Regions from separate parts of the Streptomyces sp. NPDC059895 genome, predicted to be linked through region 2. Evidence: riboswitches for the same ligand, from Rfam matches in the RefSeq annotation. Region 2 holds a riboswitch; the other holds the start of a gene.
What was found. Region 2 has a riboswitch for ZMP and ZTP ahead of ACFV9M_RS41760 (bifunctional 5,10-methylenetetrahydrofolate dehydrogenase/5,10-methenyltetrahydrofolate cyclohydrolase). Riboswitches for the same ligand answer to the same signal wherever they lie in the genome.

Region 1 (19,161 bases), on a different contig from region 2:
CCGTACGCGACGGCGGCGGCCGCCGCCGAGGTGGCGTGCGAGCTGGGGAAGGAGTGCCGGCCGGCGGTGCGCACCAGGGGCTCGACATGCGCCGGACGCGGACGGCGGACGATCCGCTTCACGACCGTACTGGCGAGGTGCGCGCCCGCGGTGAGGGCGGTGGCGCGCAGCCAGGCGCCGCGCCGGGAGCCGTCCACGGCGGCGCCCACCAGTCCCCCCGCGAGCCACAGGGCGCCGTGCTCGCCCGCCCAGGACAGGGCGCGCGCGGCCCCCGCCACGCGCGGATCCGCACCACGCGCGCGGAGCGCCGCGAGGATGCGGTGGTCGAAGTCCTCCGGGATGTCATCCGTGTGGTGGTCCATGGGGACTCACTGTTCATGCCGACCCCGCCGGAACTCCGGCAATATTGGGCGACATACCATTAATCACCCATTTTGGGGAGGGAGCGAATGTTTCATAACTGACTGCTCTCAAAGGGGCGATACGGTCGCCGACATGCCTGTCGAGACCGTTTCCGACGCCCCTTCCCGGACCGTCCCCGTCACGGGATGGGGCCGCACCGCCCCCACCGCCGCCCGTCTGGTCCGCCCCCGGACGTACGAGGAGGCCGTGGCCGCCGTCCGGGACTGCGGGGCGCGCGGCGGCATCGCCCGGGGCCTGGGGCGGGCGTACGGGGACGCGGCGCAGAACGCGGGCGGGGCCGTGCTCGACATGACGGGCCTGGACCGGATCCACGCCGTCGACGTCGCCGGCGGGACCGTCCGGTGCGACGCGGGCGTCTCCCTGCACCGCCTCATGGAGGTGCTGCTGCCGCTCGGCTGGTTCGTGCCGGTGACCCCCGGCACCCGCTACGTGACCGTGGGCGGCGCGATCGGCGCCGACATCCACGGCAAGAACCACCACGTGTCCGGCTCCTTCTGCCGCCACGTCCTGTCTCTGGAGCTGCTCACCGCCGACGGCTCGGTCCGCACGGTCGCCCACGGCACGCCCCTGTTCGACGCGACCGCCGGCGGCATGGGCCTGACCGGGGTCGTCCTCACGGCCACCATCCGCCTCCAGCCGGTCGAGACGACGTTCATGAGCGTCGACACCGAGCGGGCGAGCGACCTCGACGACCTGATGGCCCGGCTGACGGCCACCGACCACGGCTACCGCTACTCGGTCGCCTGGATCGACCTCCTCGCGCGCGGAGCGGCCACCGGACGCGCCGTCCTGACCCGCGGCGACCACGCCCCCCTCTCCGCACTGCCCGCCCGCGCCCGCCGGGCCCCGCTCTCCTTCCGCCCCTCCCGGTTCCCGCCCGCCCCCGCATTCGTCCCGGAGGGGCTGCCGGAGGGGCTGCTCACCCGCCGCACCGTGGGACTGTTCAACGAGTTCTGGTACCGCAAGGCCCCCCGCGCGCGGACCGGCGAACTCCAGCGGCTCTCCGCCTTCTTCCACCCCCTCGACGGCGTCCCCCACTGGAACCGCGTCTACGGCCGCGGCGGCTTCGTGCAGTACCAGTTCGTCGTCGGGCACGGCGAGGAGGACACCGTGCGCAAGATCGTGCGCCGCCTCTCGCGCCGCGGCTGCCCGTCCTTCCTGGCCGTCCTCAAACGCTTCGGCGAGGCCGACCCCGGCTGGCTCTCCTTCCCCCGGCCCGGCTGGACCCTCGCCCTGGACGTCCCGGCCGGGCTGCCCCGCCTCGCCGCCCTCCTCGACCAGTTGGACGAGCAGGTCGCCTCGGCCGGCGGACGGGTCTACCTCGCCAAGGACTCCCGGCTGCGGCCGGACGTGCTCGACGCCATGTACCCGAGGCTGGGCGACTTCCGCGCCCTGCGCGCGGAGCTGGACCCGCGCGGGGTGTTCGTCTCCGACCTCGCCCGCCGTCTCTCCCTCTGAATCCCCAGGAGCTGTCGTGAAGGACGCCTTCGGCCTCCCCCAGTCCCTCCTCGTCCTCGGCGGCACGTCCGAGATCGCGATGGCCACCGCGCGCCGCCTGATCGCCCGCCGCACCACCACGGTCTGGCTGGCCGGACGCCCGTCGACCGCCCTGGAGCAGTCGGCGGCCGAACTGCGCGACCTCTGCGCCGAGGTGCGCACCGTCGCCTTCGACGCGCTCGATCCCGAGTCCCACGAGGCCGTGCTCGGCAAGGTCTTCGCCGAGGGCGACGTCGACATGGTCCTGCTCGCCTTCGGCGTCCTCGGCGAGCAGGCCCGCGACGAGCGCGATCCGGTGGCCGCCGCGCGCGTCGCGCAGACCAACTACACGGGCGCCGTCTCGTCCTGCCTGGTTGCCGCCCGCGCCCTCCAGGCCCAGGGCCACGGCTCGCTGGTCGTGCTCTCCTCCGTCGCCGGCGAACGCGCCCGCCGCACCAACTTCATCTACGGCTCCAGCAAGGCCGGCCTGGACGCCTTCGCGCAGGGCCTCGGCGACGCGCTGCACGGCACGGGCGTCCACGTCATGGTCGTCCGCCCCGGGTTCGTCCGCTCCCGGATGACCGCCGGGCTGGACGAGACCCCGCTGGCGACCACCCCCGAGGCGGTCGCCACGGCCGTCGAGCTGGGGCTGCGGCGGCGCTCGGAGACGGTGTGGGTGCCGGGGGTGCTCCGGGCGGTGATGTCGGTGCTGCGGCACGTCCCGCGCGGGGTGTTCCGCCGGCTGCCCCTGTAGGCCCTGTCAGGCCCTGTCAGGGCCTGTCAGGGACTGTCAGGGCCTGTCGGGGTTACCGGGCGGGCAGGGAGTCGCGGTCCGTGCAGGCCGCCTGCGCGGGCACCACCGGCCCGCCGAAGGCGTACTCGCGCAGCTTGCGCCACACCCCGTCGGCGCCCTGCTCGTACAGGGCGAAGCCGGTGCAGGACCACTCGGCCTCGTAGGCGGCGAGCTCCTCGAACGCGCGGTCCATCGCCGCCTCGTCGATGCCGTGCGCCACGGTGACGTGCGGGTGGTAGGGGAACTGGAGCTCGCGGGCGACGGGCCCCGCCGGGTCCCGGACCTGCTGCTGGAGCCAGGCGCAGGCCTCGGCGCCCTCGACGACCCGGACGTACACCACCGGCGACAGGGGCCGGAAGGTGCCCGTGCCGGACAGGCGCATCGGGAACGGCCGGCCCGCCCCGGCGACGGAGGTGAGGTGCGCCTCCACGGCCGGCAGCACGGTGTCCTCGACCTCCGTCGGCGGCAGCAGCGTGACGTGCGTGGGGATGCCGTGAGCCGCGGCGTCGCCGAAGCCCGCGCGCCGCTCCTGGAGCAGGCGGCCGTGGGGCTCCGGGACCGAGATCGACACTCCGATCGTTACGGTCCCCACGTCGTCTCCTGTCGTCGTGCCGGATGTGCTGCCGGGTTCATGGCCCGTCGTCGAGGGCCGTGGTCGGCCGCACGGCTATCGACTGTACGGCCACGGCTGTGCTGTGGGCAGGCGCAGCGGAAGTGATGTGCAGCGCTCTGCCCGGCGCGCCCTGTGTGCGGTGGTGCGCCCTCAGTGCTTGGCGGGCAGGAAGCCGACCCGCTCGTATACCTGGGAGAGGGTCTCCGCGGCCACGGCGCGCGCCTTCTCGGCCCCTTTGGCCAGGATCGAGTCCAGCGTCTCGGGGTCGTCGAGGTACTGCTGGGTGCGGTCCCGGAACGGGGTCACGAAGTCGACGACGACCTCGGCGAGGTCCGTCTTGAGCGCGCCGTAGAGCTTGCCCTCGTACCGCTGCTCCAGCTCGGGGATGCTCGCGCCGGTCAGCGTGGAGTAGATGGTGAGCAGGTTGCTCACGCCCGGCTTGTTCTCGGTGTCGTAGCGGACGACCGTGTCGGTGTCGGTGACCGCGCTCTTGACCTTCTTCGCGGTGGCCTTCGGCTCGTCGAGGAGGTTGATGAGGCCCTTCGGCGTGGACGCCGACTTGCTCATCTTGATCGACGGCTCCTGGAGGTCGTAGATCTTCGCCGTCTCCTTGAGGATGTACGGCTTCGGGATCGTGAAGGTCTCGCCGAAGCGGCCGTTGAAGCGCTCGGCGAGGTCGCGGGTGAGCTCGATGTGCTGGCGCTGGTCCTCGCCGACCGGGACCTCGTTCGCCTGGTAGAGCAGGATGTCCGCGACCTGGAGGATCGGGTAGGTGAACAGGCCGACGCTCGCGCGGTCGGCGCCCTGCTTGGCGGACTTGTCCTTGAACTGGGTCATGCGGGACGCCTCGCCGAAGCCGGTCAGGCAGTTCATGACCCAGGCGAGCTGCGCGTGCTCGGGGACGTGGCTCTGGACGAAGAGCGTGCAGCGCTCCGGGTCGAGGCCGGCCGCGAGGAGCTGCGCGGCGGCCAGCCGGGTGTTCGCCGTGAGCTCCTTCGGATCCTGCGGGACCGTGATCGCGTGCAGGTCGACGACCATGTAGAAGGCGTCGTGGGACTCCTGGAGGGCCACCCACTGGCGGACGGCGCCGAGGTAGTTGCCGAGGTGGAACGAGCCTGCGGTGGGCTGGATTCCGGAGAGCACACGAGGTCGGTCATTCGCCATGCTCACCATTCTCTCAGAGAGACGGGGGGCTTCCGTGCGGGGGGAACCGCGGATCGCGGTGAGCCGATCGCGCAGTTCCCCGCGCCCCCTGCGGGGCGCTTCAGCCCAGGTCGATCTCCGGGTACAGCGGGAAGCCCGCGACCAGGTCCGTCGCCCGCTGGGAGATCTCCTCCGCCACCTTCGCGTCCAGGACGTGGGCGGCCTTGCTCGGGGCGCCCGACTTGGTGGTGCCCGGCTCGGTGGTCGTGAGGACGCGGTCGATCAGGCCCGCCACCTCGTCCATCTCCGCCGTGCCCAGGCCACGGGTGGTGAGCGCCGGGGTGCCGACGCGGATGCCGGAGGTGTACCAGGCGCCGTTGGGGTCGGCGGGGATGGCGTTGCGGTTGGTGACGATGCCGGAGTCCAGCAGCGCCGCCTCGGCCTGGCGTCCGGTGAGGCCGTAGGAGGTGGCGACGTCGATCAGGTTGAGGTGGTTGTCCGTGCCGCCGGTCACCAGGGTGGCGCCGCGGCGCGTCAGGCCCTCCGCGAGGGCGCGGGAGTTGTCGACGATGCGCTGGGCGTAGTCCTGGAAGGCGGGCCGGCGGGCCTCGGCCAGGGCGACGGCCTTGGCGGCCATGACGTGCGGGAGCGGGCCGCCGAGGACCATCGGGCAGCCGCGGTCCACCTGGTCCTTGAGGGAGTCGTCGCACAGGACCATGCCGCCGCGCGGGCCGCGCAGCGACTTGTGGGTGGTGGTCGTCACGATCTGGGCGTGCGGGACCGGGTCGAAGTCGCCGGTGAGGACCTTGCCCGCGACCAGGCCCGCGAAGTGGGCCATGTCGACCATGAGGGTGGCGCCGACCTCGTCGGCGATCTCCCGCATGACGCGGAAGTTCACCAGGCGGGGGTAGGCGGAGTAACCGGCGACGATGATCAGCGGCTTGAACTCGCGGGCGGACGCGCGCAGGGCCTCGTAGTCGATCAGGCCGGTCGCCGGGTCGGTGCCGTAGGAGCGCTGGTCGAACATCTTGCCGGAGATGTTCGGGCGGAACCCGTGGGTGAGGTGGCCGCCGGCGTCCAGGGACATGCCGAGCATGCGCTGGTTGCCGAAGGCCTGCCGCAGCTCGGCCCAGTCGGCCTCGGAGAGCTCGTTGACCTGGCGGACGCCGGCCTTCTCCAGGGCGGGGGCCTCCACGCGCTGGGCGAGGACGGCCCAGAAGGCGACGAGGTTGGCGTCGATGCCGGAGTGCGGCTGGACGTAGGCGTGGCGGGCGCCGAAGAGCTCCTTGGCGTGCTCGGCGGCGAGGGACTCGACGGTGTCGACGTTGCGGCAGCCGGCGTAGAAGCGGCGGCCGACGGTGCCCTCGGCGTACTTGTCGCTGAACCAGTTGCCCATCGCCAGCAGGGTGGCCGGGGAGGCGTAGTTCTCGGAGGCGATCAGCTTGAGCATCTCGCGCTGGTCGGCGACCTCCTGGCCGATGGCGTCGGCGACCCGCGGCTCGACCGCGCGGATCACGTCCAGGGCGGCGCGGAAGGCGGTGGACTCGGTGGAGAGGGGCTGCTGCTCGGGCATGTCGTCGGCCTCCGGTGGCGTGGCGTGCGAGCGGTCACGGTTCTCGGTCTGGCCCAGGCGCACGGCACTGTTACGTCAGGCCGCTCCCCGATGGTCCGTCCCATCCCAGCGCGCCAGTCACGGCCTGCTCGAAAGCCTACCGGGCGGGCCGCCGGGAACCCGTGCCACGTCCGCCAGACGAGACCCTCTAGAGGATCACGTGGGGCAGGAAGCGGGCGTACTCGTCCGTGATCAGACCGGAGGACTCGCGGATGCCGAGACCGGCGGACTCGTCCCCGACGACCCAGGCGCCGAGGACGACGTGGTTGCCGTCGAAGGCGGGCAGGGGCGCGAGCTCCTGGTAGCAGCAGGACTCCTCGCGGACGACGGGGTCGGCGCCGGGCGGGTGGACGGTGATGCCCGCGCCCTCGCGGCCGAGGAGGGGCTTGGCGACGTAGCCGGTGGTGGCGGCGAGGTCGCGGGGGCCGTCCAGATGGGCGGGGAGCAGGTTGGGGTGGCCGGGGTACAGCTCCCACAGGATCGCCAGCAGGGCCTTGTTGCTGAGCAGCATCTTCCACGCGGGCTCGATCCACAGGGTGGTGCCCGTGCCGCCGCCGTTGTCGACCGTGTCGAGGACATGGCCGGCGAAGCGGTCGGTGGTGAGCCACTCCCAGGGGTAGAGCTTGAAGCAGCTGCGGATGAATCGGAGCCGGTGGTCGACGAAGCGGCCGGAGAGGGGGTCCCAGCCGATGTCCTCCATGGGGATCCAGGCGGTGTCCAGGCCGGCCTGTTCCGCGGTCTCCTTCAGGTAGGCGACCGTCATCAGGTCCTCGCCGAGTTCGTCGGCAGCGGAGTGCGCGAAGTACAGGGGGGAGCCGGGCGGGAGGAGGGGGGCCTGCTCGCGCCAGGCGTCGACGAGGCGTTCGTGGAGGGAGTTCCACTGGTCGGCGCCCGGGAACCGTTCCTCCATCCAGAACCACTGGGGGCTCGCGGCCTCGACGAGGGAGGTGGGGGTGTCGGCGTTGTACTCCAGCAGCCTGGCCGGGCCGGTGCCGTCGTAGTGGAGGTCGAAGCGGCCGTACACGGAGGGCAGTTCGGCGCGGCGGTGCCAGGCCTCGGTGACCATGGCGGCGACCCGCGGGTCGGTGATGCCGAGGTCGGCGAGCCGGCCGGTGTCCACCAGGTGGGCGGCCGCGGCGAGGCACATGCGGTGCAGTTCCTCGACGGTCTCCTCCAGCGCCTCGACCTCGTCGAGGGTGAGGACGTAGTAGGCGCTCTCGTCCCAGTAGGGGCGCAGGGTGCCGTCGGGGTGGCGGGTGAGGGGGTAGACGAGGCCCTGTTCCTCGACGGTCCGCTGCCAGCCGGGGCGGGGGTCGATGGTGCGGCGTTCCATGGCGTGCGTGCGCGTGCGTTCCGGTGGTCCCGCTCAGCCGCCGCTGCCGCTGCCGGAGCCCGAGCAGCCGAAGCCGCCGCGGTCGACGGCCTCGCTGCGGCTGAAGGTGCCGTAGTCGGCGTAGCCGGAGCTGACGTCGGCGTCGTAGTACCAGGCGGCGTCCATCTGCCTGCCGGTGCCGGTGGTGGTCTTCTTGCGGGCGCTGCCGGACGAACCGGAGGCGGACGACGAGCAGTTCTTGTCGGCGACGACCTTGTAGCCGTAGACGTAGTCGTAGCTGTCGCGGTCCACGCACCGGCGGTCGGGGTCGGAGCCGCAGGAGGTGAGGGCCGCCGCGACGACGCCCATGCCGCCGAGCACGACCGTGCTGGAACGCAGCCGCCTGTGTGTGTCCGCCATGTGCTGTCTCCCCGTTGCCGCGGCCCGGCGCTCCCTCCGGGCCTCTTTCCGCCGGTCAGCCTAGAGATCGTCGGGAGGGCGCGTGCGCGGGGCCCCGGGGCGGGCCGCTCGCCCGCGGACCGTTCGCGCGGTTTGCGGGGGTGTGCGTCGCCCGGCGGGTGCCGGCGCGTCCGCCGGGCGTCGGGGGGGCGGACGGCGATGCGACCGAGAGGGCCTACGGCAGCACCCGGCACAGCGCGGCCAGCGCGCCCGCCCAGGCGTGGTCCGGCGGTGTCCCGTACCCGACGACCAGGGCGTCCAGCGGGTCCGCCACGGCTGCCTCGTGGCGGAAGCAGGACAGTCCGTACAGGGCGAGGCCCTGCCAGGTGGCAGCCCTGACCACCGACCGCTCGGTGCCGGGCGGCAGGTTCACCACGGCGTGCAGTCCGGCCGCGATGCCGGTCACCCGGGCGCCGGGGGAAGCGGTGGCGAGGGCCGTGACCAGGGCGTCCCTGCGGCGGCGGTAGCGCAGACGAGCGGAGCGCACCTGGCGGTCGTAGGCGCCGGAGGCGATGAACTCGGCGAGGGTCAGCTGGTCCAGCACCCCGCAGGTGTCGGAGGCGCCCTTCGCGGCGGCGGCCTCCTCGGCGAGGCCGGGCGGCAGCACCGCCCAGGCGAGCCGCAGACCGGGGGCGAGGGACTTGCTGGCGGTGCCCAGGTAGACCACGCGGTCGGGGTCGAGTCCCTGGAGGGCGCCGACGGGCTGGCGGTCGTAGCGGAACTCGCCGTCGTAGTCGTCCTCCAGGACCAGGCCGCCGGTGCGGCGCGCCCAGTCCACGACGGCCGCCCGCCGGTCGCGGTGCAGGGGCACGCCCATCGGGAACTGGTGGGCGGGGGTGAGCAGAACGGCGCCCTCGTCGGTCAGCGGCGCGGGGTCGGTGCCGAGGCCGTCGAAGGGGAGGGGCCGGGTGCGCAGGCCGGCCGCCGTCAGGAGCCTCTCGTGCTGGTCGAGGCGGTACGACTCGACGGCGACCGCACGGACCCCGCGCGCCCGCAGGACCGCGCCGAGCACCTGGAGCGCGTGCACGAACCCGGCGACGACGAGGACGCGTCCGGGGTCGGTGCGCACGCCCCGGGCGCGGGCGAGGTAACCGGCGAGCGCGGTGCGCAGTTCGACGCGGCCGCGGGGATCGCCGTAGCCGAGGGCGTCGTGGGGGGCGGCGGTGACGGCGCGGCGGGCGGCCTTGAGCCACTCCGCGCGCGGGAAGGACGCGAGGTCGGGCGTGCCGGGGCGCAGGTCGTACGCCGGGCGGTGGCGCTCGCGGCGCGGGGAGGACGTCGCGCCGGTGGACGGCACGCCCGTCCTCCCCCGCCGCCCGGTGGGTACGGCGGGGATCCCCTCCGCGACCCGGGTGCCCGAGCCCTGCCGGGCGGTGAGCCAGCCCTCGGCGACCAGGTCGGCGTACGCCTCGGCGACCGTGTTGCGGGCGATGCCGAGGTCGGCGGCGAGCGTCCGGGAGGAGGGCAGCCGGGTGCCGGGGGCCAGCCGGCCGCCGCGGACCGCCTCGCGCAGGGCGTCGGTCAGGCCCCGGCGCAGGCCGGGACCGGCCGGTTCGAGATGCAGGTCGACACCCAGAGTGGCCCATGGTTTCGCCATGGAAATGGACCATACCCGTGGGCTGCCTCGCTCCTAGGGTCGACGGCATGACGACAAACGACGCCACGGCGACGGCCGTGGAGTACGCCCCCGAGCACACCCCCCGCCTCGCCTGGGCCGAGCTGGCCCCCGACGTCTTCAAGGCGATGATCCGGCTCGACGCCGCCGCCCGGAAGGGCGTCGACCCCACGCTGCTGGAGCTGGTGAAGATCCGCGCCTCGCAGCTCAACCACTGCGCGCTCTGCCTCGACATGCACAGCAAGGACGCGCTCGCGGCGGGCGAGAGCGTCGAGCGGATCGTCCAGCTCGGCGCGTGGGAGGAGTCGGAGCACTTCTACACGGAGAAGGAACTGGCCGCGCTGGCGCTGACGGAGGCGGTGACCGTCCTCACGGACGGGTTCGTGCCGGACGAGGTGTACGCGAGGGCGGCGAAGCACTTCGAGGACGCCGAGCTGGCGCAGCTGATCGCCGCGATCACGGTGATCAACGCGTGGAACCGGTTCGGCGTGACCTGCCGGCTGGTGCCGGGTCACTACGAGCCGGGGCAGCACAAGTGACCGGGGCGGCGCAGGTGACCGAGGCGGCGCAGGTGACGGGAGCGGCACAGGTGACGGGAACGGCGCGGGCGCAGGTGACGGGAGCGACACAGGTGACGGGAGCGACACGGTGACGGGAGCGCGTACCGCGCCGCTGGACCGGGCCGTCGGGCAGGCCCTGTCCGCGCTCAGCGCCGCCGCGAAGAAGGGGCTCGGTGACCCGGCGCTCGCCGAGCTCGTCGTGATCCGGGCCTCGCAGCTCAACCACTGCGCGTTCTGCCTCGACATGCACCTCGCCGTCGCCCGGGAGCACGGCGTCGCCGAGAAGAAGCTCGACCTGCTGAGCGCCTGGGAGGAGGCCGGGAACGCCTACGACGAGCGGGAGCGGGCCGCGCTGGCGCTCACGGAGGCGGTTACCGTCCTCACGGACGGTTTCGTGCCGGACGAGGTGTACGCGAGGGCGGCGAAGCACTTCGACGACGTCCGGCTCGCCCACCTCGTCGCACTGATCACCGCCATCAACAACTGGAACCGGGTGATGGTCACCCGCCGGATCCCGCCAGGAGGTTACCGGCCGTGAACAAGGTCGAGACGTTCCGCGCCCTGCACCGCCGCCCCGCCCCCGAGGACCCCCTGATCCTGCCGGGCCCGTGGGACGCCGCCAGTGCCCGGGTCCTCGCCGACGCCGGATTCCCGGCGCTGGCCAGCCCGAGCGCCGGGGTGGCCGCCGCCCTCGGGTACGAGGACGGCCGGACTCCCGCACAGGAGATGTTCGCGGCGGTCGCGCGGATCACCCGGGCCGTGGACGTGCCGGTGTCGGCGGACGTCGAGGACGGCTACGGCCTGCCGCCGAAGGAGCTGGTCGAGCGGCTGCTGGAGGCGGGCGCGGTGGGCTGCAACCTGGAGGACTCGCACCGGGGTGTCCTCAAGGACCCGCGGGCCCACGCCGACTGGCTCGCCGAGGTGCGGTCGGCGGCGGCCGACCAGCTGTTCGTGAACGCCCGCGTCGACACCTTCGTCCTGGGGGTCGCCGATCCCGACCGGGCCGTCGAACGGGCCGCGCTGTACGTCGCCGCCGGCGCCGACTGCGTGTACCCGATCGGCGCGCCGGCCGCCGTGCTGCCGCTGCTGCGGGCCGGGATCGAGGGGCCGGTCAACGTGTTCGCCAAGGTCGGCGAGGGCCCCTCACCGGCCGAACTCGGCGGGCTCGGGGCCACCCGTGTCACGTTCGGCCCCGGGTTGCAGCACCGGGCGGCCGCCGCCCTCGGGGAGATCGCCGGGCGGCTGAGGTAGCGGGGCGCCCAGGCCGTGTGCGGGACGCGGCCGGGGTCCGGGCCCCCGCCCGGTCACCGGTGGCCGGTACGTTTTGGTGCGAAAACCTGGTACGTGCCCGCTCTGTCGATCAGAATGCTGTCGTGTCCACCTCGATCAACACAGCGTTAGACGACGGCACTCCCGTCAGATTCCTCCTCGGGCCCGCCGCGGGTGTTCCCGCGGTGAGCGCCGACGACGACCGTCCCGCGGGAATGGGCCGGGCGGTGCCGGTGGGGGCGGGTGGCGCGGCCGTCGCCAATCTCGCCGCCGGGGCGCTGCGCGGGGCGCTGCGACCGCTCGGGCCGCTGCTCCAGGAGGTGCACGACTCCGTGCGGGGCGTGCCGGATCCGCCGGACGAACTGAGCGTCACCTTCGGGGTGCAGGTCGGGCAGGACCTCAAGCTGGGGATCGTCGGCGGGAACGGGCAGGCGCACCTCACGGTCACCGCCACGTGGAAACCGGCGACCGGCGCGGAGTGATCCGTGGGCTGGTTCACGTCCGTAGGCCGTCCCGACGGCGCCGAGTCGGGCCCGTGCGTCGCGTCCGTACGGCGGTCCGCCGACGGCGGGACGGCGGGCGGGGCGGTCGTCCTCGCCGTCGACACCCTGCTGACCTGCGCGCACGTCGTGAACGTGGCGCTGGGCAGGGGCATGTTCGAGTCCCGGGTGCCGCGGCTCGACGATGTGCTGGTCGACCTCCGGGGGCCGTGGCGCGACGAACGGTTCCCCGCGCGCGTGGTGCACTGGATCCCGCCCCGCGCGCCGGACGGCGGACCCGTGCGCGCCGGCGACGACGAGTGGCTCGGCGACCTGGCGGTGCTGCGGGTGGACGCCCCGCCCGGCGGCGTGCCCGCCCCGCACCGCCGTACCGCCATGGCACCGGGGCAGACGGTGCGTGCCTGGCACGGCAGCGGGCGCGGCGCGACCTTCGCCGATCTGCGGGTCGCCGCGCTGGACGGGCCGATCGGCTACCTCGACGGCAAGAGCACCGGCATGGCGGTCGGCCCCGGCTACAGCGGCGGACCGCTGTGGTCGGAGGAGGAGGGGGCCGTCGTGGGGCTGGTCGCGGCGCACTTCATGCCGGAGTGCGGCCCCGGCGGGGACCCGGTCCCGTACAGTCCGCAGCATCTGATCCGGCGCAGCTGGGGCATCCCCTGGCAGCGGGTGGAGGCCGAGCTGCGTCCGCTGGGCGTGCTGGACGCGGACGACGCCGCCGGGCCGGAGGATCCCGACGACCCCGCCCACGGCATGCTCGTCACGGCGATCCGCAACGCGCTGCCGTCGCCGTACACCCTCGGTGACACCGCCCGGCAGCTCGCCCACGCCTGCGGGGTCGCGCCGGGCAGCCCGGTGACGCCTCCGACGGTGGAGGAGTTCGCCGCCTTCCTCCTCCACCAGCCCCGCGCCCTGGCCGCCTTCGCGGAGATCCTGCGGCCCCGCGACCCCCGGGCCGCCGACCGCGCCCTGGTCGCCGGACGGCTGTCCGCCACCCCGCTGCTGCTGTCGCCGCGTGAGCACCGGCGGCTGCACCAACTGCTGCGCCGGGTCGAACGGCCGGTGCTCACCCGGGTCCCGGAAGCGGTCCGCGAGGCCACCAAGCGGGTCGCCGCACCGTACGACGGGGAGACCCTGGACGTGCTCCTCGACCGTCTGGAGACCCTGCCCGGCGACGGCCACTCCGACGACGGCGGCCCCCGGGTGCCCGTGCTGCTCCGGGTCGTCGAGTACGTCGCCGCGCTGTGCCCCGCGCCCCGGCAGGCGGACCTGCGGCTGTGGTCGGACGGTGTAGCGGGGCGGCTCGGCATCCCGCTGGCCGCCCTGCGCGAGCGGCGCTCCGACGCCCAGGAGTGGGCCCGGACGCTGCGGGCCGGGGACCGGCGGGTGCGGGTGCTCGCCCGGGTGACGCGCGCCGGGCGGGGCCGCCACCGGCTGCGGGTGTGGTGCGACGAGGGCACCGGGCCCCGGCAGGTGTCCACCGACAGCTCCGCCACCTACTCGGCGTCCCAGGCGGCGCGCGAACTGCTGCGCGTCCTGGAGACCCTCGCGCCCGGTGCGTCGGAGGCCGGCCGGCCGCTCGTGGAGGTGCTGGTCGACCGGGCGGACCTCAACCTGCCGGTCGACGAGTGGGCCGCGCAGGCGCCCGGCGAGGTCGTACCGGGCGTCCTCGGCGTCGAGTTCCCCCTGGTCGTGCACTGCCCGGAACTCCTCCACCGGCACGAGCGCTTCCTCCCCGACTGGCGTGAACGCTGGAGGCAGCTCGACTCGGGCGAGACGCTGGTGGTGTCCGACCCGGCCCAGGACCCGCACCAGGTCTACTACGAGCTGATGGGCCGGCTGGACACGGTCCGCGTCTCCGTCGACGTCCCCCCGGGCCCGCGCGACGCCATCGTTCAGATCTGTCTCGCGGTGGGCATACCGGTCGTGGTGTGGGACCGCGGAGGCGACAAGTCGCCGTCCACGGTGTCATCCCCGGCGGCCTCCCCCGCGTCTTCCCCTACGACGTCCTCGTCGTCGCACGTCGTCCGGCACATGGCGCAGGTCGCCACCCGTGAACTGCCCGACGGAGTCCGCGTCTACCGGGCCAACGCCCGGGGGACACGCGCTCCGGAATTCCCCGGCCGCCCGGTCCTCGCCTGGGCGGACGCCGACCGCACGGTGCCCCGGCTGCACCTGACCGAGCCCCAGGAGGGCGCATGACCTCCGTACCCGAGGCCGACTGGCGCCTCTTCCGCGGCGACGGCGTCCCGCGCGCCGTCGACCTGCCCTCGGCACCGCCGTGGCGGCGGTTCAGCCCCGCCCCGGCCGTCCGGTCCGAACTGCCCTATCTGATCGAGCCGCAGCACGCCGACGTCGTCAACGCGGCCCTCCATCTGCGCCGCCCCCTGCTGGTCACCGGTCCGGCCGGCACCGGCAAGTCGTCCCTGGCCCGCGCCGTCGCCCACGAACTGCGCCTCGGCGCGCTGCTGCGCTGGTCCATCAACAGCCGCTCCACGGTCAAGGAGGCGCTCTACCAGTACGACGCGATCGGACGGCTGCGCGAGACGACGCTCAGCCGCGACCGGGGCGAGGGAGAGCCGTCGATCGGGACGTTCATCCGGCTCGGCCCGCTCGGCACCGCCCTGGTGCCGTCCGCCGCGCCCCGCGCCCTGCTCGTCGACGAGATGGACAAGGGCGACGTCGACCTGCCCAACGACCTGCTGACCGTCTTCGAGGAGGGCTACTTCGACATCCCCGAACTGACCCGGCTGCCCGAGGACATGGCGGACGTCGACGTGCGGACCGCCGACCACCGCGGGACGGTGACCGTGCACCAGGGGCGCGTGCAGTGCGCCGAGTTCCCGGTGGTCGTCATCACCAGCAACGGCGAGCGCGACTTCCCGCCCGCCTTCCTCCGGCGCTGCGTCCGCCTCGACCTGCCGGTGCCGGACGAGACACGGCTGCGGGCCATCGTCACCGCCCACCTCGGCGAGGAGGCGCTGCGCGACGCCGACGACCTGATCGACGCGTTCCTGCGCCGCCGCGCCCCCGGCGAACTCGCCACCGACCAGCTCCTCAACGCCGTCTTCCTGCGCACCGGCGGCGTCGACCTGGACGCCGAGGGCCTGCTGGACGCCGTGCTGCACCAGCTCACCGGGGCCATGTGACGCCATGAACGGGGGGACGGGGCACGGGGTAACGGGGCACGGGGGGCCGGGGCACGTGGGGCCGGCACGCGGACGACCGGCCGGGGGCGGGGCGCGGCTCGCGGAGGCGCTGCGGGTGCTGCGGGCCTGCGGACACGACCTGGACGCCGACCAGGTGCTCGACGTGCTGTGGCTGGCCGGGCGGCTGCCCTCGGGAACCGCCGCCCCGCTCCATCGCACCGGGCCCGCCGAACACCCGCCGGCCCCGCCGCGGCCCGAGCCGGAGCCGGACGACGCCGGCCCGGCACACCCCGCGCCCCGGCCCGACGACCCCGACCTGCCCGACCTCACCGGCCGCTCCCTGTACGCGGCGGCCCGGCAGGCACCGGCGCCCCCGATGCCCGACATCCGGCTGCGGCACGCCCCCGACCCGGGCCGCGCGATGCCGGTACGGGTCCCCGAGGACAAGGCCCTCGCGGGCGAGCTCGCCGTGGGCCGGGCGCTGCGGCCGCTGCGCCGCCGCCGGGCCAGCCCGCACCGCCGGGAGATCGACGAGGAACGCACCGCCGTGGAACTCGCCGAGACCCGGCTGCCCGACGTGGTGCAACGGCCCGTGCAGGAACGCTGGCTGCACCTGGTGCTGCTCGTCGACGACGGCCTGTCGATGCTGCTGTGGCACCGCCTCGGCGCCGAACTGCGCACCCTGCTGGAGCGGCTGGGCGCCTTCGCGACCAGCCGCGTCCTCGGCCTGGACACCCGCGACGCGCCCGAACCCCGGCTGCACGCCCGCCCCTTCCGGCAGGACAGCACGCCCGTACCGCTGAGCACGGTCAGCGACCCGTCCGGGAACACGCTCGTCCTGGTCGTCAGCGACGGCATGGGAGCGGCCTGGCGCAGCGGCGCCCTGCACCGGCTGCTGTCCCAGTGGGCCTCGCGCGGTCCCACCGCCGTCCTGCACACCCTGCCGCCCGACCTGTGGGAGGGCTCCGGCATCCACGCCGAACGCTGGCAGGTCACGACCCGGCGCATCGGCGGCGCCAACACGTCCTGGGAGATCACCGACCCGGTCCTGCCACCGGACCTGGCCGCCTTCGACGGCGTACCGGTGCCGGTGCTGGAACCGACGGCCGCCTCCCTGCGCCCCTGGGCCCACCTCCTGGCCTCCCCCGGCGCCACGGTGTCCCTGCCCCTGGCGGCCCGACCCGGCCGCCCCGGCCCCGGGCCGGCCGACGCCCCGGGCGACGCCCAGCACTTCCGGGACGCGGCCACCCCGGAGGCGTACCGTCTCGCCGCCCACCTGGCCGCCGTGTCCCCGCTCACCGTGCCGGTCATGCGGCTGGTGCAGACGGCGGTCCCCTGGCGGGCACGCACCTCCCATCTCGCGGAGGTCTTCCTCGGCGGCCTGATGCGCCCGCACCCGGCGCCGGTGCCCGGCCCGCTCCCCGCCAAGCACCAGGTCTTCGACTTCTCCGACGCGTCGCGACTGGTCCTGCTCGACGCGGTCCCGCAGGCCGAACTGCTGCGCACCAGCCGGCGCATCGGCCGGCGCCTGGAGCAACTCGCCGGCCACTCGCCCGACTTCCCGGCCTGGCTCGCCCACCCGGACGGCCCGGCCCAGCTGTTCGGGACGCGCCGGCCGTTCACCAGCGTCGAACGCAGGCTCCTCACCCGCTTCGGGGTCTCCTTCGACCGGGAGACGCAAGGCCTGGATACCGGCCACGGCCACGGACCCGGACCCGCGGACGGCTGGGGCCCGCTCACCGACACCGACCCCCGGCGGCTCGGCCCCTACCGGCTGCGCCGCCGCCGGCGCCTGCGCCGTCTCACGGAGTACGACGGTGTCGACGACCGGGGCTCCACCGCCCTGGTGCGGACCCCGCGCCCCGACCTGCCCGCCGGCCACGCCCGGATGATCGAGGTCGAGGCGGAGGCCCTGCGGCGGCTGGGCGGGCAGTACGCTCCCGCCCTGCTCGCCACCGGCGTCGAGGACGACCCGCCGTGGCTGGCGGCGGCCCCGATCGACGACGGCTCCCGGCAGGTCGCCGCGCCCCGCCTCGCGGAGATCTTCAACGCCGCCCACGCGGAGGGCACCGCCCCCTTCGACAAGATCACCGCGCTGGTCGTCGGCTGGCACCTCGCCGGCGCCCTCGCCCTGTGCCATCTGCACGGGCTCGTGCCCGCCGACCTCAACGCCGAGAACATCTTCGTGCTGCGCCGCTCGGTGGTCCTCGGCGACCTGTCCGACTGCGCCGTGGACGGCGTGTACGCCGGGACGGGCCCGCTGCCGACGCCCGAGGACAACGTGCGCGCGCTGGGCGAGCTGCTCCAGCTCGTCAGCAGCAAGGCGGGCTGGGAACTGCCGGGCCGCCCCGAGGGCATGCACCTGTGGCAGGGCGACACCTGGCGGCGGCTGCGGCGCCTCGTCCTGCGCTGCCTCGACCCGGACCCGGCCGCCCGCCCCGGCGCGGGCGACGTGGCCGACGTCCTGGCCCGCTACATCGCCCAGTCCCGTGTCGAACGCACCGTCCCGCCGGCGTCCTCGGTCACCGCCCGCCCCACGGAACGCGTCCCGCTCGCCCTACCGGCGTCCCCCGCGCCGCCCGACGGCCGGGTCCTGCCGCTGCCCCGGTTCGGCGGCGCCCGCCGCGAGGCGGAGGCCCGCCTGGCCCGGCTGCGCGCGCCCCTCGGCCACGGCAGGCGGGTCACCCTGGTCGGCGCCTACCACTACGGCGGCCGGGCCACGACGACGATGGTCCTCGGCACGCTCCTGGCCTCCGTGCGCGGCGAGCCCGTTCTCGCCCTCGACGGAGCGGCCCACGAAGGCGGGCTCAACCGCTTCCTCACGCGCCGCAACCCGGCCACCGTCCGCGATCTCGCCGGCCTCCCGGCCGACCCCTCCTACGCGGAGGTCCGCGCCCTCACCACCCGTCTGCCCTCCGGTCTGGAGGTCGCCGCCCACCCGCCGGGCCACTCCAACCCGAACCTGGTCCACACCCAGGCCTACGAGCATGTGCTGGCCCGCACCGAGCCCTACTACTCGTTCGTCCTCACCGACTGGGCCCCGCAACGGCTCGACGCGTCCGCCGACACCGTCCTGGACCTGACCGACCGGCTGATCCTGTGCTGCGGCACCGCCGACTGGTTCCTCGCCGCCGCCCGGCACGTGCTCCGGCGGCTGCGGGACGCCCGGCGCTGGCGCCTCGCCGACGAGGCGATCGTCGTCGTCAGCGAGGTCGAGGGCCCCTCGGCCCGCCGCGACCCGCTCGCCCTCGCCGGCCACCTCGGCGTCAGCGTCAACCAGGTGGTCCCCGTCCCCTTCGACAAGGCGCTCACCGCCCCGCGGTTCAGGGACGTGAGCCGGCTGCGGGGGACGACGGTGAAGGCTTTCCTCGACCTGGCGGAGAAGGTGGTGCAGGGGCCGTAGGGCGGGGCGGGGCGCCGGCGGGGCGCGGAGCACGGGGTCGGGCGGGGGCGCCGTCGGGGCCCGGAGCACGGGGGCCGGGGGGCGGGGACGCCGTAGGGACCCGGGGCCGGACGCACCGGTCCCCGGGTGGCGCGGCGCCACCCGGGGACCAGGTCGGTTCGGTGCGCGCGAGCCGGTCCGGTTCGCGCGGGCGGATCAGCGGCTCAGATGAGGCCGAGCGCGCGGACCGCCTCGCGCTCCTCCGCCAGCTCCTGCACGGAGGCGTCGATCCGGGCGCGGGAGAACTCGTTGACGTCCAGGCCCTGGACGATCTCGTACGTGCCGTTCTTGGTGGTGACCGGGAAGGAGGAGATCAGGCCCTCCGGGACGCCGTAGGAGCCGTCGGACGGGATGCCCATGGAGGTCCAGTCGCCCTCGGCGGTGCCGTTGACCCAGGTGTGCACGTGGTCGATGGCGGCGTTGGCGGCGGAGGCGGCGGAGGACGCGCCACGGGCCTCGATGATCGCGGCACCGCGCTTGGCGACGGTCGGGATGAAGTCCTCGGCGAGCCACTTCTCGTCGTTGACGACCTCGGCGGCGTTCTTGCCGGCGACGGTGGCGTGGAAGATGTCCGGGTACTGGGTGGCGGAGTGGTTGCCCCAGATGGTCAGGCGCTTGATGTCGGCGACCGTCGAGCCCGTCTTCTTCGCGAGCTGGGTCAGCGCGCGGTTGTGGTCGAGGCGGGTCATCGCGGTGAAGCGCTCGGCCGGTACGTCCGGCGCGGCGGCCTGGGCGATGAGGGCGTTGGTGTTGGCCGGGTTGCCGACGACGAGGACCTTGATGTCGTCCGCGGCGTGG
Region 2 (4,500 bases):
CCTGGGCCAGGAGGTCCTGGGCGGCGTCCCGGTCCCCCGTCGAGGCGGGGGTGACCATGACCGCGAGGATCAGGCCGAGGGTGTCCACCACAATGTGCCGCTTGCGCCCTTTGATTTTCTTCCCGCCGTCATAGCCGCTGGTCGCGGCCCCGACCGTGGACGTGCCTTTCGCGGACTGCGAGTCGATCACCCCTGATTCGGGCTGCGGACCGCTTCGGGCACAGCCTCCAGAAGGACGGCACCTCGGTCATCTGGGCCGAAGTCGATCTCGACGAATCGAAAGACGACCGAGGTGAGCTGTGACCCCTTTACGCCCCCGCGCCGACATCCCCGAGCAGGTCGCGCCTCTCCCGCCCGCGTGCAGCATCGTCGGCAGCGTCTCCGCCGGGGCCCGCGTCGTGCTCTACACCTGCACCATCGACTCCGCGATCGCGACCAGGACGCTGGCCGTGCTGCACGCCTTCGCCTCGGCGCAGGGCTGGACGGTCGTGCACGAGGCGTACGACCTGGCAACGCTCGGAAGTCCCCGCCACCGTCGTACCGGCTGGCGGGCCGTTGAGCAGGCCCTGGTCCGCAGCGAGGCCACGGGGTTCGTCGCCCCGTCCGAGCAGGAGATCGCCTGCCACCCCGCGGACCGTGCCGCGCTGCGCGGCTGGATCATCGACCAGTCGGCGTTCGCTGTGTACCCCCGGCCCGCGGCGCCCTCCGCCGGCCCCGCCTCGGTGTGGTCCCGGTCGTTCGCCCTGGCCCCGGTCAGCGTGCGACGGCTGCTCGGAGCGGCCCGCACCCGGCTGGCCTTGACGCAGTGGTCCGGGGACATCGACTCCGCGGCTGAGGTGCTCGCGCGACTCGCGTTCAACGCCGTCGTGCACGCGCAGCCCGCCGACGGGACAGCGGCCCAGATGCACGTCCACCTCGCCTTCACCGACGGGGGAGGCTTGATCATCGACGTTGAGGACCCTTCTCCCGCCTTCCCCGACGCGCAGGCGGCTCTGCGCGGAGAAAAGGGCCGCGGCCTGCGCGAGGCACGCCAACTTGGCGCGCGTCTTGAGTGGTTCCTCGCCGAAGACGGACGCCGCAAGACGGTCCGGGCCACCCTGCAGCCAGGGCAGGTGAGCACATGACCCGCCTGCCGGGCGGCTGGCGCCAGTGGTGCCCGCAGATCCTGACCGCCATAGCGGTCGCCGCCTTCATCATCCCCATCCTCACCACCTACGGAAGCTGAGACCCATGGCCGAGGCCCCTGAACAGCTGGAGGCCGCACTGAACGCGCTTCCGACCTTCCCCGACCAGCCCTCCGCCGTGAACCTCGTCGGTGTGCCGCTGGGGGAGGTCGTCGACCGCCGCTTCGACCGGGGCCGGCTGCACCGCATCCGCGTCATCGGCGAGCCGGATGGCACACCGTGACCACCACCGCCCAGCGGCTCACGGCCGATGACTGGGACACCTGGCACGCATCCGGCTGGCCTACTGTCGTCACCGGCAAGGAAGCCGAGACCTTCCACCGGGCAGTCCAGCCGCACCCCGGCATGAACGCCGTCGACCTCGCCTGCGGCAGCGGCCAGTGGACGCGGCAACTCGCGGCCTGGGGCGTGCGCGTGACCGGATACGACTTCTCCGCCACGGCCCTACGCCAGGCGAACGCGGCTGGGCTACGGGACGGACTGTCGTACGCGCTCTGGGACATCAACGCCGATCCGATCCCACCCATCCTCAAGCCCAGCAGCCTCGACCTGGTGACCTGCCGCCACGCCCTGCCCTTCCTGGAATTCGCGCGAGTGCTGACCGATGTGGGGCGCTGGCTCAGGCCGTCCGGGGTCTTCTACGCCCTGGTCCGCGTCGCCGACGACGAGAACAACGACAACACGGACATCAACAGCAAGGCCAGGGCACGGAGCGAAAGCTCCCTGAAGCCGTTCCACCGCGGACTCAGCGAAGCCCGGATCGCCGGCCTCGGTATCGGCTGGGCGCGCTGTACGACCTACCGGCTCAGCGCTCGCAACTGGGCGATCGTGCTGCGCAGCTACGGCGACACCGCCTTCGCCTCACCGGATGCCGCAGGGGAGAACCGACTCCCCGCGACGGCGGCCGCGCTCTGCTCTCCCGAGGAACCGCGATGACCGATCACGCCGTGGTCCCCCGTTGGGACCATCCCGTACGGGAGGCAGTGCTTCCCGGCTCCCCGCAGGGGCTGCAGAGACTCATTGAGGAGGTGTTTTTCAACTTCCCGTTCATGATCAGTGGAAGCGCCATCCACTAGAGTGGTGCCTGGGCCGTGACTGGCGCTGAGGTGGAGCACCACCGGGGAGCGGTCTGACGAATCGGTCGATGCCGTGCGCCTGGGCGAGTGGTCAGCGACGCCTGGAGGCGACCATGTCCCAGACACAGACAGCCCTGCTTATGGACGGTGTTGGCGTTGCCCGACGCATCGTCGAGGAGACAGCAGGCAAGGCGGCAGAGCTTGCGCGGCGTGTCGGCGTGACGCCGTGCCTGGCAACGGTGCTGGTGGGTGAAGATCCGGCTTCGGTGACGTACGTACGGATGAAGCGGGCGCGTTGCGCGAAGGCGGGCATCGAGTCCCGGCTTGTCAGCCTGCCGGCCACCACTACAACGGCTGAGCTGGTGGAGACGCTCCAGTCTCTCTCACGGGACGCGGGGGTGCACGGCATCTTGCTTCAGCACCCCGTAGGCCCCCACATCGATGAGCGGGCAGCGTTCGAGGCCATCGCGCCGGAGAAAGACGTCGACGGGGTCACGATGAGCTCCTTCGGGGCGATGAGTTTCGGGCTGCCTGGTTTCGCATCGTGCACCCCGGGCGGGATCATGCGGCTCCTGGACGAGTACGACGTCGATCTCGCAGGTCAGCATGCCGTTGTCGTGGGTCGAAGCGCGATCCTCGGCAAGCCCGTCGGAATGCTCCTGCTCGCCCGGGATGCCACGGTCACCTACTGCCACTCCCGTACGACTGATCTGGCCGCGATCGTGCGGGAAGCAGATGTTGTTGTGGCGGCCGTGGGACGGCCTCGGCTTATTCGAGGCGAAGACGTCAAGCCGGGGGCCGTCGTGATCGATGCCGGATACAACCCCGGCAACGTCGGCGACGTCGACTTCGACACCGCCCGCACTCGCGCCCGCTTGATCACGCCAGTCCCTGGTGGGGTCGGGCCCATGACCATCGCAGTCCTGCTGGCTCAGACGGTCGACGCGGCATCCATCCAGCTCGGGCTGGCCAGCCCTGAGCAGGTGTTTTCTTCTTCGAGCTGACGAGGCCGAACTGTTCCCGGCGGTCCGGATGCCGGAGTCTGCCGGTGGCCGCGCGGATAGGCTGTTCGGGTGATCGAGACTGAACGGCTTTTCCTGCGCCCTCTTCGGGTTGAGGATGTCGACGCGTTCGTTGCACTCCATGCCGATGAGCGGGTGAACCGGTTCGTCGGCGCCTACTCACACCAGCAGGCGGTGGACCGGCTGGCCTCAGTCGAGCAGCAGTGGGCCGAACGGGGGCATGGGCTGTGTGCCGTCGAGCTGAGTAGGTGACGCTGTCGGGGATCTTGGTGCCGTCCTGCCTGGCGGAGTGATGTGGCGCTGAATCGTGCTGCCAGATCACGTCTGGGCTGTCACTCTGAGAGTGCGGGATGTGGCGTTCTGTCGGTCTTGTCGTCGCTCGATGGTGTGACGTTGGGGCATCGTCGCCGGTCAGGCGTTCGGGGTTCGCTTGGGTTATGGCATGGACATGCGCAAGCCGTACCCGAGCGATCTCACCGACGAGCAGTGGGAACTTGTCGAACCCGTGATCACGGCATGGAAGGCCCGGCATCCGTCGGTCAGCGGGCATCAGGGCAAGTACGCGATGCGGGAGATCGTGAACGCGATCCTCTACCAGAACCGCACGGGTTGTCAGTGGGAGTTCCTGCCCCATGACATGCCCCCGCCCGGAGCGGTGAAGTACTACTTCTACCTCTGGCGCGATGAGGGCACCGACCAGGACATTCACGACCTGCTGCGCTGGCAGCTGCGGGAGAAGCGGAAACGATTAGCCGACCCGAGCCTGGTGGTCCTGGACACACAGAGCATCCACGCCTCCGTCGGAGTCCCGGCCACGACGACGGGCCGGGATGCCGCGAAGAAGGTGCCGGGCAGGAAGAGATGCCTGGCCGTGGACGTGCTGGGCCTCGTCATCGACTGCGTCGTCCTGCCCGCCTCCGCGCACGAGAACACTGCCGGCATCGCCCTGCTGGACGGAGTCGCCGGGCAGTGCGACACGGTGACGAAGGCCCTGGTCGACCAGGGCTTCAAGAAGAAGGTCGTCGAGCACGGCAGACACGTGGGCATCGACGTCGAGATCGTCGAACGCAACCCGGACGACAAGGGCTTCGTTCCGCAGGCCAAGCGGTGGATCGTCGAGCAGGTGCGCCGTGAGGCGCTTGTTGATCGAGTGGAGGTGAGAGACCTGCACCAACCTGCTGTCGCAGCAGTGGGGTTGAAGCTGAGGGCAGCCTGATC

Region 1: another riboswitch for ZMP and ZTP. It lies ahead of ACFV9M_RS17710 (glycine hydroxymethyltransferase); the one in region 2 lies ahead of ACFV9M_RS41760 (bifunctional 5,10-methylenetetrahydrofolate dehydrogenase/5,10-methenyltetrahydrofolate cyclohydrolase).

Annotation. Positions count from the first base shown of each region.
Region 1 is NZ_JBHWKO010000013.1:71,623-90,783, reverse strand. Features, by position in the region: gene ACFV9M_RS17735 (phosphatase PAP2 family protein) at 1-362, opposite strand, end outside; gene ACFV9M_RS17730 (FAD-binding protein) at 496-1,881, shown strand; gene ACFV9M_RS17725 (decaprenylphospho-beta-D-erythro-pentofuranosid-2-ulose 2-reductase) at 1,898-2,653, shown strand; gene ACFV9M_RS17720 (2'-5' RNA ligase family protein) at 2,706-3,284, opposite strand; gene trpS (tryptophan--tRNA ligase) at 3,456-4,469, opposite strand; gene ACFV9M_RS17710 (glycine hydroxymethyltransferase) at 4,570-6,021, opposite strand; ZMP/ZTP riboswitch at 6,066-6,152, opposite strand; gene ACFV9M_RS17705 (glutathionylspermidine synthase family protein) at 6,209-7,393, opposite strand; gene ACFV9M_RS17700 (hypothetical protein) at 7,427-7,792, opposite strand; gene ACFV9M_RS17695 (PLP-dependent aminotransferase family protein) at 8,007-9,428, opposite strand; gene ACFV9M_RS17690 (carboxymuconolactone decarboxylase family protein) at 9,476-9,985, shown strand; gene ACFV9M_RS17685 (carboxymuconolactone decarboxylase family protein) at 10,095-10,544, shown strand; gene ACFV9M_RS17680 (isocitrate lyase/phosphoenolpyruvate mutase family protein) at 10,541-11,257, shown strand; gene ACFV9M_RS17675 (CU044_2847 family protein) at 11,380-11,757, shown strand; gene ACFV9M_RS17670 (trypsin-like peptidase domain-containing protein) at 11,761-13,974, shown strand; gene ACFV9M_RS17665 (AAA family ATPase) at 13,971-14,921, shown strand; gene ACFV9M_RS17660 (SAV_2336 N-terminal domain-related protein) at 14,977-18,324, shown strand; gene ACFV9M_RS17655 (malate dehydrogenase) at 18,528-19,161, opposite strand, start outside.
Region 2 is NZ_JBHWKO010000115.1:101-4,600, forward strand. Features, by position in the region: partial or broken gene ACFV9M_RS41740 (transposase) at 1-190, opposite strand, end outside; gene ACFV9M_RS41745 (ATP-binding protein) at 300-1,124, shown strand; gene ACFV9M_RS41750 (hypothetical protein) at 1,231-1,407, shown strand; gene ACFV9M_RS41755 (class I SAM-dependent DNA methyltransferase) at 1,404-2,120, shown strand; ZMP/ZTP riboswitch at 2,266-2,352, shown strand; gene ACFV9M_RS41760 (bifunctional 5,10-methylenetetrahydrofolate dehydrogenase/5,10-methenyltetrahydrofolate cyclohydrolase) at 2,374-3,264, shown strand; gene ACFV9M_RS41765 (GNAT family N-acetyltransferase) at 3,334-3,534, shown strand; gene ACFV9M_RS41770 (IS5 family transposase) at 3,725-4,498, shown strand.